DNA from 3 places in the Pseudomonas sp. R151218B TE3479 genome. Region 3 is predicted to be linked to each of the others. Evidence: riboswitches for the same ligand, from Rfam matches in the RefSeq annotation. Region 3 holds a riboswitch; each other region holds the start of a gene.
What was found. A riboswitch is a leader RNA that binds a small molecule or an ion and turns the genes downstream of it on or off. The one in region 3 is predicted to bind cobalamin.
Positions count from the first base shown of each region.

Region 1 (6,344 bases), 580 kb from region 3:
AGGGCGGAACCATAAGTAGCCGTTACCGCAGAAACGGATATACACACAAACCCAAAAATCCAAGACAAGCCCCAAAAAAACAGCGCTTTCCCCTCAGGAAGAAGCACAGTTTTTTCTAATCGGCACCGTGGCCTCGCCCCAGGCTAGAACAGATAGCCTATGTAAACCGCGACGCCACCACCGGCCTGCAGGCCAGCGTTCATGCCGGCCATGACCACCGCCCCCTTGGCCGACTTCGCCAACCGCTGGTTGACCAAGGTAGAAGCGATGAGCGAAGTCGCCGGGTTGGAACTCAGTGCCATCGACAACGCCAGCAACTTGGGATCAAGCCCGAACAACAGCGCCGTGGCCGAACCACCGATTCCCAGGCCCACCCCGACTTCGGTGTACATGCAAGGCCCGGTGATGTCGTCACTGGTCAGGTCGCGACTGACCAACGCGTCGCTGACAAACACCTTGCCGGTGCTGGGAAAAGCCTCAGCTGCCCCCGCCCCACCAACACTCTTACCCTTGATCTGGATGTTGATCTTGCCGAAACGCGGCAGCCGCGCGCCAAATCCGGCACCTACCCCGACGCCGCCGTAGCGGTAGCTGACGTCCTCGCCCTGGGGCGAACGCAGGATGATCGAACCGCCGCTGCCCGCCACCATGACCACGGTCAGGCCGCCACCGCTAGCGGTCTGATACTGCCAGCGACTTTCATTGACCGGGATCGGGATGTTGTAGCTCATACGTTTAAAGTCCTTTATGTGAATGAACCGCACCGCGACCGCGCTGACGGATAGCTTTTGCCAGACCGACAAGCGTGAACACCAGACCGATAAGACCCAGGCCCCCGGAAGTGCCCCACAGCGCGCCCGAGTCATCAACGATGGCGCTGTTGGCCGGCTGCTCGGGCAGGTAATGCACCCGCACCGGCTGACCCTGCTGATAGCCGAAGATGAAGCCGCCCTGGGGGTAGGAGATTTTTTCACCACTGCTCGTGGTGAAGGCGATCTCAGGATGCGAACCACCGGCATTCAAGTGGCTGACGATGCCATCGGCGGTCTGTGCGCGGTCGAGAAACTCGCGTCGCTCAAGCATGAGATTGATGGCAATGCTCAACAGGCCGATACCAATCAGGGCAAACAGCAGGCCCAGCAATATCTTCCCGATGTGTGATGGGGTGTCGTTAGCCATGGCTTGTCTCAGTGTTCGTCCATGAAGAGGGCGATCAGAATAGCAAGAAGCGGCGCTATGCCGCACCTCCCGAAAATCATTCCCGCAATCGCACGACGCCAGGAGATGACCCTCAGTGGCGAGTGGTGATAAACACCCTGATCGACTACCATGCCGATCGCCGGTTCCCCCACGGGACTAATAGGGAATCCGAGATGCTCGCATGGCATCAAACGGAACTGCCCCCGCAACTGTAGGTGCTGAGCCTGCTCCTCAATGGCCACTGGGATTGCCCCGGGAAGGCTGGAGCCAGGCGATGACGCATCAGTCAGGAGACCTGCCGGCCAAGTCAATCACTAACCGGCGGGGTGTCCGGGAAGGGCATCCTTGCGTTGCGCGTCACTGGGCCGATCGGCACTTCAGTGCTTCAGCGGCAGCGTTCGATGATGTGTTTTCCAGTCCGTCCCTGCTCCGTGTACGGTCAACTGGAGTTTGCATCATGCTGCTGCCGCGCCTTGCCCCCCTCGTCATTGCCCTGGGTCTGCCGAGCCTCGCCCACGCGGCCCCGACTCACTATCCCCTGACCCTCGAGAATTGCGGCAGCACGCTGACCTTTGAGCAGTCCCCCAGTCGCGCCGTGACCATCGGCCAGGCCGGCACTGAAATGCTCTATGCCATGGGGTTGAGCGACAAAGTGGTCGGCACTTCGCTCTGGTTCAACGATGTGCCGGTGAAATACCAGGCGCAGAACGACAAGATCGAACGCCTGGCCGATAACGAGCCGAGCTTCGAGGCGGTGATCGGCAAACGCCCGCAACTGGTGGTGGCGGAACTGGAGTGGACGGTCGGCCCCCAAGGCGTGGTCGGTACCCGCGAGCAGTTTCACGAACTGAAGATCCCCACCTACCTGATGCCCTCCGACTGCGAGGCCAAGGATAATCTGGTCGGTGCGGATGGCACGCGACTGGAGGCGTTTCGCATCGACAGTATCTACAAGAGCATCAGCCAGCTGGCTGAGATCTTCGACGTACAAGAGCGTGGCCAGCAGTTGAACGCCCAACTCAAGGCCAGCCTGGCGAAGTCTATCGCCACGGTGCAGGCCAAGGATCTGAAGCAGACGAGCGCGCTGTTCTGGTTCTCCAGCGCCAGCCTGGATATCGATCCCTATGTGGCTGGGCACAAAGGCGTTCCAGACTTCATGCTCAGTACCCTGGGCGTGCGCAACGTGATCGAGTCCGACGAGGAATGGCCGACCGTCGGCTGGGAAACCATCGCCAAGGCCAATCCGACCTTCCTGGTCATTGCCCGCATGGACCGCCGACGCTTTCCGGCTGATGACCATGAAAAGAAGCTGCAATTTCTGCGCAGTGACCCGGTGACCCGCAATATGGACGCGGTGAAAAACAACCGCATCATCATTCTCGACGCCATGGCCATGCAAGCCAGCATCAGAATGTTCGGCGGCCTGGAAACCCTGGCGACGGCCATCAGCGGCTACGACCTGCCGAAATGACTTCGACGCTGATTCGAACGTTGCTGGCGTTGATGACGCTGCTCCTGGCAGTGATTGTCGGTGTGGCCATCGGTGAAACGAGTATTGAACCGAATGTGGTGTTCCAGGTGCTGGCCAACAAACTGTGGGCCGCAGGTTATGCCCTCGACCCGATAGACGAAGGCATCGTCTGGAACTACCGGCTGACCCGTGCGCTGGTGGCGGCGGCCTGCGGTGCGGGCCTGGCGACCTGCGGGGTGATCTTGCAATCGCTGTTGCGTAACCCGTTGGCCGATCCTTACCTGCTCGGCATCTCCGCCGGCGCCTCGACAGGCGCGGTACTGGTGGCGCTACTGGGCATTGGGGCGGGGCTGATTTCGTTGTCGGTCGGGGCCTTTATCGGGGCCGTTGCCGCGTTCGCCTTGGTCGTTTTGCTGGCCCGTGCCAGCCGCTCACCCGCTGGCACCGGGCAGATCATCCTGGCCGGCATTGCCGGCTCGCAGTTGTTCAATGCGCTCACCGCGTTTCTGATTACCAAGTCCGCCAGCTCCGAACAAGCTCGCGGCATCATGTTCTGGTTGCTGGGAAATCTCAGTGGGGTGCGTTGGCCGTCGGTGTGGCTGTCGGTGCCCGTGGCATTGATCGGTCTCGCGGTGTGCCTGTGGCATCGGCGGGCGCTGGACGCCTTTACCTTTGGCGCCGACTCGGCCGCCTCCCTTGGCATTCCGGTACGCCGGGTGCAATTTCTGCTGATCAGTTGCGCGGCGCTGGTAACAGCGGTGATGGTATCGATTGTGGGCTCCATCGGTTTTGTCGGGTTGGTCATTCCCCATGCCGTGCGTTTGTTGCTGGGCACCCGGCATGCGCGCCTGTTGCCGGCGAGTGCGCTGGGTGGCGCGGTGTTTCTGATCGCCGCCGACGTCTTCTCTCGAACGCTGATCAAAGGCCAAGTGATCCCGGTCGGCGTTATCACGGCACTGGTGGGCGCTCCGGTGTTCGCGTTGATCCTGATCGGTCGGAGCAATGCCCGATGAATGCCGTCAGCTCTGTTATCGGCGACTCCGTGCTGAGTTGTTCCGGCCTCGGGTTCCAAGTGCGCGACGCCGAGTTGTTGCACGATATCCACCTGGACATCCGCCGGGGCGAAACCCTGGGCCTCGTCGGGCCCAACGGTTCGGGAAAATCCACACTGCTCAAACTGCTGGCGGGCGTGCGCGCCCCCAGCCGGGGCGACATTCGCCTCAACAACCAGCCCCTCAAGACGCTGGCACGGCGAACCGTGGCGCAGACCCTGGCCGTGGTTGAGCAACAGGCCGACACACTGGATGCGATCAGCGTGTTCGATGCCGTTGCCTTGGGTCGAACGCCGTGGCTGTCAGCCTTGAGTCCGTGGTCACACGAAGACGCTGCCATCGTCCAGCAGGCGCTGTGGGACGTCGATGCGGCGCACTTGAAAAACCGCACCTGGCACAGTCTGTCCGGCGGTGAACGCCAGCGTGTTCACATCGCTCGGGCCCTGGCTCAACGTCCGCAGATTCTATTGCTGGACGAACCCACCAATCACTTGGATATCCAGCATCAGCTCGCCATCCTGAACGTTGTGCAAGCGCTACCTGTCACGACGGTCATCGCCCTGCACGACCTGAACCAGGCGTTAACCTGTGATCGCCTGGCGGTACTGGAACGGGGCCGGTTGGTGGCGCTAGGCAAACCTCTTGAGGTGCTGACCCCGCAACGCTTGCAGGATACGTTCGGCGTGCATGCTCATTACCTGATCGACCCTTTCGACGGCGCGCAGATCCTGCGATTTCGTTCCGTTTGACTGAATCTCGGGGTTCGGAAAAAACCGAACCCATGCAAGAGCCGGGATTTAGCCAATCGACGGGGCGAGTCCAGAAGATAAAGCCGACACATTGGCCCGCGCCGCGTGGAGTTTTTTGTAGCTGTCGATCAGGCGCAGGTGTCTATCGAGCCCCTCCAGCTTCATGCTGGTCGGCGTCAAGCCATGGAAGCGCACGCTGCCGTCCACCGAGCCGATCGCCGCATCCATCCGTTCGTTGCCAAACATCCGGCGGAAATTGGCCTCGTAGTCTTCCAGTTCCAGGTCTTCGTCCAGCTTCATCTCCAGCACCACATTCACGGCCTGGTAGAACAACCCACGCTCCACCGTGTTGTCGTTGTACTGCAAGAAGGTTTCCACCGCTTCCTTCGCCTCTTCGAACTGCTGCAAGGCCAGATAGATCAGCAGCTTCAATTCCAGGATCGTCAACTGGCCCCAAGCCGTGTTGTCATCGAACTCGATGCCGATCAACGTGGTGATGTCGGTGTAGTCGTCCAGCTCGCTTTCCACCAGACGCTCCACCAGCGCTTGCAGTTCGTCTTCGTCGAGGCGATGCAGGTTCAGGATGTCGGCGCGGAAAAACAGCGCTTTGTTGGTGTTATCCCAGATCAGATCGTCCACGGGATAGATTTCCGAATAGCCCGGCACCAGGATACGGCACGCTTTCGCGCCGATGTGCTCGTAGACCGCCATGTACACTTCCTTGCCCATGCCTTCGAGAATGCCGAACAAGGTCGCGGCTTCCTCGGCATTCGAGTTTTCACCCTGGCCGGAGAAGTCCCACTCCACGAATTCGTAATCTGACTTGGCGCTGAAAAAGCGCCACGACACCACGCCGCTGGAGTCGATGAAGTGCTCGACGAAGTTATTCGGCTCGGTCACCGCATGACCTTCGAACGTCGGCTGGGGCAAGTCGTTGAGGCCTTCGAAACTGCGGCCCTGCAACAATTCGGTCAGGCTGCGTTCCAGCGCCACTTCCAGGCTCGGGTGTGCGCCGAACGAGGCAAACACACCGCCGGTACGCGGGTTCATCAACGTGACGCACATCACCGGGAATTCGCCCCCCAGGGAGGCATCCTTGACCAGGACGGGGAACCCCTGCTCTTCCAGCGCCTGAATACCGGCCATGATTCCCGGATACTTCGCCAGCACGTTGGCCGGTACATCGGGCAGTGCGAATTCACCTTCGATGATCTCGCGTTTGACCGCGCGCTCGAAAATCTCCGACAGGCATTGCACCTGAGCCTCGGCCAGCGTGTTACCGGCGCTCATGCCGTTGCTCAGGAACAGGTTTTCAATCAGGTTGGACGGAAAATACACCACCTCGCCGTCCGACTGGCGTACGTACGGCAGCGAGCAGATACCGCGCTCTTCATTACCCGAGTTGGTGTCGATCAGGTGGGAGCCACGCAGCTCGCCGTCGCGGTTGTAGATTTTCAGGCAGTACTCGTCGAGGATTTCCGCCGGCAGCGCATCTTTACGACCAGGCTTGAACCAGCGTTCATCCGGGTAATGCACAAACGCCGCGTTGGCGATGTCTTCGCCCCAGAACTGATCGTTGTAGAAAAAGTTGCAGTTCAGACGCTCGATAAACTCGCCCAACGCCGACGCCAGCGCGCTCTCTTTGGTCGCGCCCTTGCCATTGGTAAAACACATCGGCGAGTGGGCGTCGCGAATATGCAGCGACCACACATTGGGGACGATATTGCGCCACGAAGCGATCTCGATCTTCATGCCCAGGTCCGCCAAAATACCCGACATATTGGCGATGGTCTGCTCCAGCGGCAGGTCCTTGCCGGCGATATAGGTGCCGGCTTGGGAAACCGAATTGGGCATCAGCAACGCCTGGGCATC
Region 1 covers NZ_JBRJHV010000001.1:6,495,534-6,501,877, forward strand. Annotated here, with positions in the region: gene AB7M32_RS28450 (hypothetical protein) at 144-731, opposite strand; gene AB7M32_RS28455 (DUF3592 domain-containing protein) at 736-1,179, opposite strand; cobalamin riboswitch at 1,324-1,517, shown strand; gene AB7M32_RS28460 (ABC transporter substrate-binding protein) at 1,658-2,671, shown strand; gene AB7M32_RS28465 (FecCD family ABC transporter permease) at 2,668-3,684, shown strand; gene AB7M32_RS28470 (ABC transporter ATP-binding protein) at 3,681-4,472, shown strand; gene AB7M32_RS28475 (OsmC domain/YcaO domain-containing protein) at 4,521-6,344, opposite strand, start outside.
Region 1: it holds a riboswitch for cobalamin, as region 3 does, so the genes downstream of both, AB7M32_RS28460 (ABC transporter substrate-binding protein) here and cobO (cob(I)yrinic acid a,c-diamide adenosyltransferase) in region 3, are expected to answer to the same signal.

Region 2 (6,344 bases), 2.5 Mb from region 3:
GAGCCCCAACGCGCCAGCACCGCTTGGCGATTGGCCTCAGGCAGCGCATCGAACATGGCCAAGTAGGCATCGAGGGCCAGGCTTTGGTGGCATGGCCGCAGGTCGAGGCTGTCCAGGTCGTTGCTGACGCCGCCGAGCAACTGCTGGATCAGCGCGCTACCGCTCCCAGGCAATTCGGCCGGCAGTGGATAGCCCTCCGCCTGCATGGCCCGCAGGATATTCAAGGCCGCCGCCGGCGTATCCAGGCCGACGCCATTGCCGATGCGTCCGTCCCGGGTCGGGTAGTTGGCGAGGATCAGCGCCACACGCTTCTGCCCATTGGGCAGGCGCGCCAGGGTGGTCCAACGCTGGGCCAGCTCGGCGACAAAATCCATGCGTTCGGGTACGGCGCGATAGCAGACCACGTCGCTCTGGCTGCGCTCACTGCGCCAGGCCAGGTCCTTGAAACTGATGGGGCGGCTGATGATCCGACCATCCAGTTCCGGCAAGGCAATGTGCATCGCCAGGTCTCGTGGGCCCAGGCCCTGCTCGCTGGCGCGCCAGCCCGGTTCGTTGTCCTGGGCGCAAATGGCCTGGATCACCGGGATATTGCGGCGAAACGGCCGCAAGTGCGGGGCTTCAGGGCTGGACTGGGCGAAGCCGGTGGTATTGAGGATCACCCCGGCCTCTACCTCATCCAGCCAGTCTTCGACCAAGGCCAGGCAACCAGGCTCCTTGAGGCTCGCCACGGCAATGGGCAACGGGTTGAGCCCCGCCGCTTGCAGGCGCTGGCAAAACACGTCGATGAACGCAGTGTTCGCCGCTTGCAAGTGGGAACGATAAAACAGCACCGCCGCCACCGGTTGCCCGGCGTTCCACTGGGTTTGCCAATCGCCGAGGCTGGCGCTGGTTTTTTCCGGGTGATAGATCGCCGTGCGCGGCAGGGTCTGCGGCTCGGCCCACGGATAATCGCGGCCGAACCATTGACTGCCGAGGTTGTGAAACAGGTCCAGGGCATTGCCCAGGCCGCCCTGGCGCAAGAACTGCCAGAGCCGGTCGCGGTCTTCGAAGGCCACGTTGCTCAGGTCGCTGAGTTCCGGGTCCGGACGATCATCCCCCGGCACCAGGATCAGCTTCACACCGCGCCCGGCCAGTTCCATCAGGCGCTCGATGCCGTAGCGCCAATAGCCAATGCCGCCGTGCAGCGACAGCAGGATAACCTTGGCGTGGCGCAGCACATCTTCGAAATACAGATCCACCGAGGCGTGGTTCTGCACCTGCATCGGGTTGGCGAGGCGAAACTCGGGATAATCCCCCGGCAACTGCTTCGCCGCTTCGGCCAGCAGCGCCAGGCTGGAGTCGCCGCTGCACAGGATCACCAGCTCGGCGGGGGTTTGCCCCAGGTCGGCTATGTTGTCATCCGACACGAAACCGCCGGGCTGAGTCCTGAGCAGGTGCATGGCTTAGGCGCTGAGAGCGGCGCGCAACTGCGCTTCAAGCAGCGACGCATCGAGCGCCTGGCCGATCAGCACCAGGCGGGTCACCCGCGCTTCATCGGCACCCCACTGGCGGTCGAAATGCTTGTCGAATCGCGTGCCAACGCCTTGGATCAGCAGGCGCATCGGTTTGTTCGGGATCGCCGCGAAACCCTTGACCCGCAGTACACCGTGCTGGACCACCAGTTGCGTCAGCGCGTCCAGCAACAGGCTTTCGTCGGCTTGGGGCAGCTCGATGGAGATGGAATCGAAGGCGTCATGATCGTGGTCGTCATCGTCGCCATCGTGGTGATGGTCGTGATGGCTATGGCGGCCGTCGATGTGCTCTTCGGAACCGGCGCCCAGGCCGATCAACACGTCCAGCGGCAGGCGACCGCTGCTGGCTTCAATGACCTTGACCGCCGGTGGCAGCTCTTCGGCGACTTCCAGGCGAACCTTGGCCAGGTCTTCAGGGCTGATCAGGTCGGCTTTGTTGAGGATCACCAGGTCGGCGCTGGCCAATTGGTCGGCGAACAGTTCGTGCAGCGGCGATTCGTGATCCAGGTTCGGATCGAGTTTGCGCTGGGCATCGACCTGGTCCGGGAAAGCGGCGAAGGTGCCGGCGGCCACGGCCGGGCTGTCGACCACGGTGATCACCGCATCGACCGTGCAGGCGCTGCGGATTTCCGGCCATTGGAAAGCCTGGACCAGCGGCTTGGGCAAGGCCAGGCCGGAGGTTTCGATGAGGATATGGTCGAGGTCGCCACGCCGGGCCACCAGCTCGCGCATCACCGGGAAGAACTCTTCCTGCACCGTGCAGCACAGGCAGCCGTTGGCCAGTTCGTAGACGCGGCCGTTGGCCTCTTCTTCGGTGCAACCGATGGAACACTGCTTGAGGATCTCGCCGTCGATACCCAGCTCGCCAAACTCGTTGACGATCACGGCAATGCGCCGGCCTTGGGCGTTGTCAAGCATGTGCCGCAGCAAGGTGGTTTTACCCGAACCGAGGAAGCCGGTGACGATGGTGACGGGGAGTTTGGCCAGTGTTTTCATCGGATGCCCTTTGGCAAGGTGGCGGGCAAACCGGACGACAACCGCGGGCACAGGTGTGCACGGAAGATTTCGCCACCGGATCACCCCGCCCGGTTGTAGTGAGAATCTGTCTCGAGGCAGGTCTCCTGGCTGACGGCGGGCCAGTCTTCCGACTGGCGATGGCTGCGCCTTCCCGTGCGCCCTGGATAAAGGGCATGCACAGTGGCCTTGCAGAAACCTCACCGTTCACAGTTGCGGGGGCAGCCGCGGCTTGGACCGCGTTCCCTTCTTAGCTTCGGCGCAGACCGAAGAACCTCGAAGGCGCAAGGCTACGCAGGGTGTGGGGGCGGGTCAATCTCCACAAGGAAGTTCTGCGGTGTCCTTACCACCGCCATCGCGAGCAAGCTCGCTCCCACATTGGATCCCGCAGCCCTCTGTGGGAGCGAGCTTGCTCGCGATGGGCTGCGCAGCGGCCCCCTGTGCATTGACGACTCCGCCCCACCCATGCTCTCCTGTGCGCCTAGTTACGGGTGCCCTTCACAGGGTGAAACGGGAAACCGGTGAATCGTGTGCTTTACTCCAAAGCCACGTCAGTCCGGTGCTGCCCCCGCAACGGTAAGCGAGCGAAGCGTCTGAACCACTGTGTCCCCGGACATGGGAAGGTGACGCTTGCAGGCAAGGCTCAGCCCCTGCCCCTCGCGAGCCCGGAGACCGGCCCATGACTCAAGCATCAACAAACCCGCGGTGGGCGGGCGCTGTTCGAACCTTGGCGGTCTTTCGCCCGGGGTCTCATTGCGCTCGCATCCCCCATGGAACAAAAACAGAGGGAAGCGCCATGTCGACCATCAGCAGCACCGCCCGCACCGCCAGCAGCACCACCACCCTGAGCCAACGCCTGAGCGCCGCGATCCTGGCTTCGATCCTGGGCGCGGGGCTGGTCTATTTCGCCGGTTTCTCCCACATCGAAGCGGTGCACAACGCCGCCCACGATACCCGCCACAGCGCCGCCTTCCCGTGCCATTGAGAACTGACGACATGATCAAGCGTATCGCGCAGACCGCCGGCTTCAGTGGCTTGCTGGCCGCCCTGCTGCTGACCCTGTTGCAGAGTTTCTGGGTATCGCCGCTGATTCTCCAGGCGGAAACCTTCGAGAAGGCCCCGGCGACCGAGGTCCATGAGCACACCGATGGTGTGGCCCACACCCATGATGCCGAGGCCTGGGAACCGGAAGACGGCTGGCAGCGCGTGCTGTCCACCACCGGCGGTAACCTGGTGGTCGCCGTGGGTTTTGCCCTGATGCTGGCGGGCCTGTACACCTTGCGCGCACCGACTCGCACCTCCCAGGGTCTGCTCTGGGGCCTGGCCGGTTATGCCACTTTCGTCCTGGCACCCACCCTCGGCCTCCCCCCGGAATTGCCCGGCACCGCAGCGGCCGACCTGGCCCAGCGGCAGATGTGGTGGATCGGCACCGCGGCGTCGACGGCGGTGGGCATTGCCCTGATCGCCTTCGGTCGGCATTGGCTGCTCAAGCTACTGGGCGTGGCGACGTTGCTGGTGCCCCACGTCATCGGTGCACCGCAGCCCGAAGTCCACTCGATGCTGGCGCCCGAAGCGCTGGAAAGCCAGTTCAAGATCGCCTCGCAGGTGACCAACATCGCCTTCTGGCTGGCCCTGGGCCTGATCAGCGCCTGGTTGTTTCGCCGTGACGGTCAAGCCCACCACGACGCATGAACACTGGGGCGATGCTGGTGGTCGGCCTCGGTTGCCAGCGCGGTTGCCCGGCCAACACGCTGCGGGCCTTGCTCGAACAGACGTTGTCGGCCCACGGCATCACACTTCACCAGGTACGGGCCCTGGCCAGTATCGACCTCAAGCGTGACGAGCCCGGGCTGCTGGAACTGGCCGGGCAACTGGCCCTGCCGCTGACCTGCTTCAGTGCCGAACAGCTGGCCGGTTACGAGCGGCGGCTCAGTCATCGTTCCGAGATCGCCTTCGAGCGAACCGGTTGCTACGGCATCGCCGAAAGCGCCGCCCTGGCCTTGGCCGACCAATTGGGCACGACGCCCGCAACGCTGCTGATTCCCCGCCAGAGAGGCCCCAGGAGCACGCTGGCATTGGCGGTTGTGGCGTAAACCCCGATAATCGCCGTCCAGGATCATGAGCGATCTTCATCTGGGCGACGCTCACCCACCTTCCACAGGAGCCGGTCATGACCGTGTACTTCATCGGCGCCGGCCCCGGCGACCCGGACCTCATCACGGTCAAAGGCCAGCGACTGATCCGCCAGTGCGCGGTGATCATCTACGCCGGCTCGCTGGTGCCGACCGCCGTCCTCGAAGGCCATTGTGCCGAACAGGTGATCAACAGCGCCGAGCTGCATCTGGAACAGATCATCGAATTGATCAGCAGCGCCCATCTCAAGGGCCAAGACGTGGCCCGGGTGCACTCCGGCGACCCGAGCCTGTACGGCGCCATCGGCGAACAGATTCGTTGCCTGCGGGAACTGGACATCCCTTTCGAAATCATCCCGGGCGTGACCGCAACCTCAGCCTGCGCCGCCCTGCTGGGTGCCGAACTGACCTTGCCGGACATCTCCCAGAGCCTGATCCTCACCCGTTATGCTGATAAATCCCCGATGCCCGCTGGGGAGGAACTGGGCAACCTGGCACAGCATGGGGCGACCATGGCGATTCACCTGGGGGTCAATCACCTGGAAAAAATCGTCGACGAGCTGCTGCCCCATTACGGCGCGGATTGCCCGATTGCGGTGATCCACCGGGCGACGTGGCCGGATCAGGATTGGGTGATGGGGACGCTGGCAGATATTGCCGAGAAGGTGCAGGCCAAGGGTTTCCGCCGAACGGCGCTGATCCTGGTGGGAAGGGTGCTGGGCAATGATGTGTTCAGCGCATCGTCGCTGTACCGCGCCGGGCATGCGCATCTCTATCGGCCCTGACACAATCGGCAGAGCCAACCTGGGAACCCCTGTGGGAGCGAGCTTGCTCTCGATAACGACGGCACATTCAACATCATCGCAGGCTGCACCACCGCTATCGCGAACAAGCTCGCTCCCACAGGGGCGGTGGGCACAGGCTGACGACTGAAACTAGTGTGGCGAGGGAGCTTGCTCCCGCTGGACCGCGAAGCGGTCCCCAGGCAACTCATGCGCCCATCACGAAGAGCGCATCGGTTGCCTTGCGATTGCTTCGCAATCGAGCGGGAGCAAGCTCCCTCGCCACACACTCTCCGCAGCGAACACCTATCAGTAGTAGGCGTTTTCTTTCTGCGTATGGTCGGTCACATCGCGCACACCCTTGAGCTCTGGAATGCGCTCGAGCAAGGTGCGCTCGATGCCTTCCTTCAAGGTCACGTCAGCCTGGCCGCAGCCCTGGCAGCCGCCGCCGAACTGGAGCACGGCGATGCCGTCTTCCACCACGTCGATCAGCGAAACCTGGCCGCCGTGGCTGGCCAGCCCCGGGTTGATCTCGGTTTGCAGGTAGTAGTTGATGCGCTCGTTGACCGGGCTGTCGGCGTTGACCATCGGCACCTTGGCGTTCGGTGCCTTGATGGTCAGTTGGCCGCCCATGCGGTCGGTGGCGTAGTCGACGACCGCATCATCCAGGAAGGCTTCGCTGAACGAGTCGATGTACGCAGTGAAGCTCTTGAGCCCCAACGCGGTGTCTTCGGGTTTTTCTTCTCCCGGCTTGCAGTAGGCAATGCACGTCTCTGCGTACTGGGTGCCGGGCTGGGTGATAAAGATGCGGATCCCGATCCCCGGGGTGTTCTGCTTGGACAGCAGGTCGGCCAGGTAATCGTGGGCGGCATCGGTAATGGTAATGGCGGTCATGGAAACTCCTC
Region 2 covers NZ_JBRJHV010000001.1:3,446,574-3,452,917, reverse strand. Annotated here, with positions in the region: gene cobN (cobaltochelatase subunit CobN) at 1-1,439, opposite strand, end outside; gene cobW (cobalamin biosynthesis protein CobW) at 1,443-2,507, opposite strand; cobalamin riboswitch at 2,606-2,819, opposite strand; cobalamin riboswitch at 2,998-3,220, shown strand; gene AB7M32_RS15400 (CbtB domain-containing protein) at 3,322-3,510, shown strand; gene AB7M32_RS15395 (CbtA family protein) at 3,522-4,217, shown strand; gene AB7M32_RS15390 (cobalamin biosynthesis protein) at 4,214-4,618, shown strand; gene cobM (precorrin-4 C(11)-methyltransferase) at 4,696-5,442, shown strand; gene nfuA (Fe-S biogenesis protein NfuA) at 5,749-6,333, opposite strand.
Region 2: it holds a riboswitch for cobalamin, as region 3 does, so the genes downstream of both, cobW (cobalamin biosynthesis protein CobW) here and cobO (cob(I)yrinic acid a,c-diamide adenosyltransferase) in region 3, are expected to answer to the same signal.

Region 3 (6,344 bases):
CGTTCGGCCAATACAAAGCCCAGGCGAACCCCGGCCAAGCCAAAGAACTTGCCGAACGAACGCAGGACAATCAGCCCGACCAGATGGGTGTACGCCGCCAGGCTCAGCGCCGGTGTGACGTCCATGAACGCTTCATCCACCACCAACCAGCCACCGCGCTGGGCCAGGCGGGCATGCCAATCCAGCAAACGCTCGGGCGCCAGGCTCAGGCCCGTGGGGTTGTTCGGATTGACCACCACCAGCACGTCGAGGCTGTCGAGGAAGAAATCCACTTCCGCCTCCAGCACTTCGCGCACGATATAGCCGCTGCGGCGCCAGGCTTCGGCGTGCTCGGCGTAACACGGCGACAAGACGCCGACCTTGCCGCTGCGACGCAGGCGCGGCAACAGCTGGATGGCCATCTGCGAACCGGCCACCGGCAGCACATTCAACGCACCGTAGTAATCGCAGGCGGCCTGCTCCAAGCCATCATCGGTTTCCGGCAGGCGCGCCCAAGCCCGCAGGGGAATCGCCGGAACGTCGAACGGCCAAGGCGCGAGGCCGCTGGACAAGTCGAGCCAATCGGCTTCGGCAATGCCGTATTGCCGGGCTGCGTTGCGCAAGCGCCCGCCGTGCTCAAGCATAGAACTCAGCTCCCAGGCAGAGAATCAGCAACCACAACCATACCCCGCGCTGGACCAATTGCCAGCCGCGATCAATGGAGTCGGCACTCGCCGGCACGCCTTCGCCCAAGGGCGGACGTTGGTGCAGTTCGCCGTGGTAAACCGCCGCCCCGCCCAGCTCGACACCCAGCGCTCCGGCCCCGGCGGCCATCACCGGCCCGGCGTTGGGGCTGTCCCAGGTCGGGCCCTGGGTGCGCCAGCACTTGAGTGCCAGGCGGGTTTTGCCGAGCAGCGCGTAGGTCAACGCCACCAGGCGCGCCGGAAGGTAGTTGAGCACATCGTCGATCTTGGCCGCCGCCCAGCCGAAGCGCTCGAAGCGTTCGTTGCGATAGCCCCACATGGCGTCGAGGGTATTGCTCAGGCGGTACAGCACCACACCTGGCGCGCCAGCCACGGCGAACCAGAACAGCGCGGCGAACACCGCGTCGCTGCCGTTCTCCAGCACAGACTCGGTGGCGGCGCGGGCCACGGCGGTTTCATCCAGTTCAGCCGTCTCGCGACTGACCAGGTAGCCGACGCGCTGGCGCGCCTGCTCCAGATCACCGCTGCGCAATGCCCGCGCCACCGGCTCGACATGCTCGCCGAGGCTGCGCAGACCGAGGGCACAGTACAACGCCAGGATCTCCACCAACCAGCCCACCATCGGCGCCCAGGACAGCGCCGTGGCGAGCAAGGTCAATGGCACCACGGCGATCACCCAAGCCGTCACCCCGTGGCTGCGCCAGCCACGTCCGCCTGAGTTGAAACGTTGTTCGATGCGATCGGCAAAGCCACCGAACGCCACCAACGGATGCCAGCGCCGGGGCTCGCCCAACAGCGCATCCAGCGCCACCGCGGCAGCACTGAGCAACGCCACGCTCATGGACTCACTCCCCAACGGTTTTCATACAGCAGTTCATTGAGCGGACGCGGTTGCGCCCAACCTTCCAGGGCGAGCATCGGCGCCGGGTAAAACCCCTCCACCGGGCCCAGGCAAAGGATCGCCAGCGGCTTGGCCCCGGCGGGCAGGCCCAGCAGGTCGGCCAGGGCCTGAGGTTCGAACAATGACACCCAGCCCATCCCCAGCCCCTCGGCGCGGGAGGCCAGCCACAGGTTCTGGATGGCGCAGGACAGCGAGGCCAGGTCCATTTCCGGCAAGGTCCGACGACCGAAGATATGCCGCTCGCGATCCTCCATCAATGCCGCCACCAGCACTTCGGCACAATCGTCGATGCCTTCGACCTTGAGCGTCATGAACTCATCGCTGCGCTCGCCCAGGGCCTGCGCGGTGCGAATGCGTTCCTGCTCCACCAGTTGGCGGATCTGCCCACGCAAGGCGCGGTCGCTGATGCGGATGAATCGCCACGGCTGCATCAGGCCGACGCTCGGGGCCTGGTGCGCGGCTTCCAGCAGACGGCGCAGCAACGCCGGTTCGACCGTGCCGCCGCTGAAGTGGCGCATGTCACGGCGTTCAGCGATGGCGCGGTAGATGGCGTCGCGTTCGGTCTGGGAGAAAGCGTTGTCGGTCATGGCCTCTTCGCGAGCAAGCCCGCTCCCACAGGGTTCAGGTGATCAAATGTGGAAGCGGGCTTGCTCGCGAAGGCGGCCTCAAGGTCAGGCGCAAACAACGCGGCGATCGCCGGCGGATTCGACGGGAAATAAAAGTGTACATAGGAAGCCGTCATCCGCCCCTGCCGGAAAACCGCCTCCGCCCCTCGCCCACCATTGGGGCTATGGCCACGGGCAATCGGTTCAACCTCGGTGCTGGTCAGGGAATGATGGTAGGTGTGCCCACGCAGGTTGCCTTCCGGCAAATCCACCGACTGCAGCGCCAGGGCCGCCAGGCGCTTTTGCATCTGCGCATCGCCGGCCAGCAAACCCAGCAGTTCGGCGCGCACGCCGTCGACATCGGTCAATGAATCGAGCAGGTACAACATGCCGCCGCATTCGGCGAGTAACGGTTTGCCGGCTGCGTGGTGGGCACGGATCGCGGCCAGCATCGACGTATTCCGGGCCAGCGCAACGTGGTGCAGCTCCGGATAACCGCCAGGCAGATAAAGACTGTCCGCCTCGGGCAGTTCGGTGTCATGGATCGGTGAAAAAAAGCTCAACTGCGCACCCATGGCCCGCAGCAGATCAAGGCTTGCGCCATAGGTGAAGGCGAACGCTTCGTCACGGGCCACGGCGATGCGCACACCGTCGAGCCACGGCGGCGGATTGATCACCTCGGGTGCGGCGAATTCGACCGCTGGCGGCAGCGCCACTTCGCAACTACCGGCCAAGGCATCGGCCGCCGCGTCGAGGCGCAGGTCGAGATCGTTCAATTCACTGGCCTGGACCAACCCGAGATGACGGCTTGGCAATTCGATGCCGGTTTCCCGGGACAGCGCGCCGTACCAACGCAGGCCTTCGGTCAGGCTGCCTTCGAGCAATTGCGCGTGACGCAAGGTGCCGACCCGGTTCGCCAAGACCCCGGCGAATGGCAGGTCCGGTTGATAACGGGCCAGGCCCAGGGCCAAGGCGCCGAAGGTCTGGGCCATGGCCGTGCCGTCGATCACCGCCAGCACCGGTACGCCAAAATGCCTCGCCAGATCGGCGCTGGACGGGGTGCCGTCGAACAGCCCCATCACCCCTTCGATCAGGATCAGGTCCGCTTCGGCGGCGGCTTCCCACAACAGCCGGCGACTTTCCTGCTCGCCGACCATCCACATGTCCAATTGATAAACCGGCGCACCACTGGCCCGCTCGAGGATCATCGGGTCCAAAAAGTCCGGGCCGCACTTGAAGACGCGCACCTTGCGCCCCTGGTTGCGATGCAAGCGGGCCAGCGCCGCGGTGACGGTGGTCTTGCCTTGCCCCGAGGCCGGCGCTGCGATCAATACTGCCGGACAATGGCGGGGCACGGCCACATCGCTCACAGTTCGACGCCTTTCTGCGCCTTGATACCCGCCTGGAACGCGTGCTTGATCATGCCCATTTCCGTCACGGTGTCGGCCAGCTCGATCATCTCCGGCTTGGCGCCGCGACCGGTCACCACCACATGCTGCATCGGTGGACGCGCCTGCAGATCGCTGAGCACCTGATCGAGGTCGAGGTAACCGTGCTTGAGGGCGATATTCAATTCGTCGAGCACCACCAGGCCGATGGATGGATCGCTGAGCAACTGACGCGATACGGCCCAGGCGGCTTCGGCGGCGGCGATGTCGCGCTGGCGGTCCTGGGTTTCCCAGGTGAAACCTTCGCCCATGACATGAAAACGCACCTGCTCCGGGAAGCGGCGGAAAAACAGCTCTTCACCGGTGCTGTTGCGCCCCTTGATGAACTGCACCACACCGCATTGCAGGCCATGGCCCATGGACCGTGCCAGCATGCCGAACGCCGAGCTGCTCTTGCCCTTGCCGTTACCGGTCAGCACCAACAGCAAGCCGCATTCATTCGGCGAGTTGGCGATGCGCTCGTCGATCACGGCTTTCTTGCGCTGCATGCGCGCCAGGTGGCGTTCGTCGCGATCAGGGGTGTCGGTCATGGGGAGCTCTCCGTTGGGATTGGATAACGGCGGGCGGGGCACAAAAAAAGACGGCAACAAGCCTGGCATCGCCCACCGTGATGCCGTTGGATGAATCAGGCCGGTCTCCGGGCTCATGAGCGGCGTGACGCCTGGCTGCGCGCCTTCCCATGTCATGCGACACAGTGGCTTAGGCACAGCGTTGACTCATTTACCGTTGCGGGGGCAGCGCCGGGCTCGTATGCACTCACCGGCTTCCCTGTTTCACTCTGTCGGCCAAGCGGCCACAGAGCACCTGAAACAAGCGGCGAAGGTTAGAGGGTTGGGGGTGGAGCGTCAATTAAAGCCGCCTGTCGAGGCGCTCATTGGCGCCGATCAATTAAATGACGCCAATCTTGTGTGATTCTGCGACAAGTGATATCAAAGCGACATTACGACCCGATATCACAAGAACAAGAGGGCAAAACATGCAAGGCATGCTCATCAGCAATCCAAAACTGGAGTTCCTGCGCCCGGTGCTGGAACGTTGGTTTGATTGTATCGACCGCTACAACGCGGTTCGCGGCGATAACGACACCCCCTATTGGTTCGATGAACGAGCCAATCTCAGCTTGCTGTCGGCCGCCGCCTGGATGGCCGAGATGGTCACGCTGCAGAACGCGCCGACCCGCAAGCAGAATGAGGAAGGCGAACGCAACGTCAGCGCCGATCTGTTCATCGCCAGCACCGAGGAGCGTGCCTTCATCCAGGCCACCCAACGCTGGCCCAAGGTCAACAACCTGAACCTGACCCAACCACTGTCGGAAGCCACCAGCGATGCCAAGCGCATCAGCTACGCCAGCGACCTGAAACTGGGCTGCCTGTTCGTCTCGCCGCAAAAAGCCCAGCAAAGCGCCACGCCCGAAGAGCTGCAGGACATGATCGACGACTTGCAGAAGGAAAACACCTGCGCCGTGGCCTGGTACTTCCCATACGCCTATCGCAAGTTGCGCAACGAGGCCGGCCAATACCATCCAGGCATTGCCGTGCTGTTCAAACAGGCCCATGGCTGACTCATTACTGTGGGAGCGAGCTTGCTCGCGATAGCGGCGCACCTGGCAACATCAGTCTTGACTGTCATGCCGCCATCGCGAGCAAGCTCGCTCCCACAAGGTTTTGCGCGCAGTTTGAACCATCCGTGCGTCTGCGCTTCTCTATGAATAACCTCATGCATTCATAGGGAAGTCAGCATGCTCAAGCCACCTCATCTCCTGATCGTCGCCCTCGCCGCCGGACTTGCCGCCTGTGGCGAGTCGTCCACCCTGCAGGTTTCCGATGGCACCGGTCCCGCGCCGAAACTGCCTGAACCGAACAAGACGCTGGTCCCCACCGTTAACATCGCCGAAGCCATTGGCTGGCCACAAGGTGCCAAGCCGACCCCGGCCCAGGGGTTGCAAGTGGCCGCGTTCGCCGAAGGACTGGATCATCCGCGCTGGCTTTACGTGCTACCCAATGGCGATGTGCTGGTGGCCGAAACCAACGCCCCACCCAAACCGGACGATTCCAAGGGCATCCGTGGCTGGGTGATGAAAAAGGTCATGGGCCGCGCCGGTGCCGGCGTGCCCAGCCCCAACCGCATCACGCTATTACGCGATGCCAACCACGATGGCATTGCCGAAACTCGTACGGTGTTCCTGGAAAACCTCAATTCGCCGTTCGGCATGACCCTGGTGGGCAATGACCTGTACGTGGCCGACACCGACCGACTGATCCGCTTCCCGTACAAGGACGGTGACACACAGATCAAGGCGCAGCCGACCAAGGTCATCGACCTGCCGGGCGGCACCCTCAACCATCACTGGACAAAGAACGTGATCGCCAGCCGTGACGGCAGCAAGCTGTACGTCACCACCGGTTCGAACAGCAACGTCGCGGAAAATGGCATGGAGGCCGAAGAAGGTCGCGCCGCCATCTGGGAAGTGGACCGTGCCAGCGGCAATCACCGGATCTTCGCCTCAGGCCTGCGCAACCCCAACGGCCTGGCCTGGGAACCCCGTAGCGGGGCCCTGTGGACGGCGGTGAACGAACGAGACGAGATCGGTAGCGACCTGGTGCCGGACTACATCACCTCGGTCAAGGACGGCGCGTTCTATGGCTGGCCCTACAGCTACTACGGGCAGCACGTCGATGCCCGGGTCCAACCACAGAACCCGGCCCTG
Region 3 covers NZ_JBRJHV010000001.1:5,912,324-5,918,667, forward strand. Annotated here, with positions in the region: gene cobD (threonine-phosphate decarboxylase CobD) at 1-623, opposite strand, end outside; gene cbiB (adenosylcobinamide-phosphate synthase CbiB) at 616-1,524, opposite strand; gene bluB (5,6-dimethylbenzimidazole synthase) at 1,521-2,171, opposite strand; gene AB7M32_RS25735 (cobyrinate a,c-diamide synthase) at 2,168-3,550, opposite strand; gene cobO (cob(I)yrinic acid a,c-diamide adenosyltransferase) at 3,556-4,167, opposite strand; cobalamin riboswitch at 4,249-4,460, opposite strand; gene AB7M32_RS25745 (hypothetical protein) at 4,614-5,198, shown strand; gene AB7M32_RS25750 (PQQ-dependent sugar dehydrogenase) at 5,376-6,344, shown strand, end outside.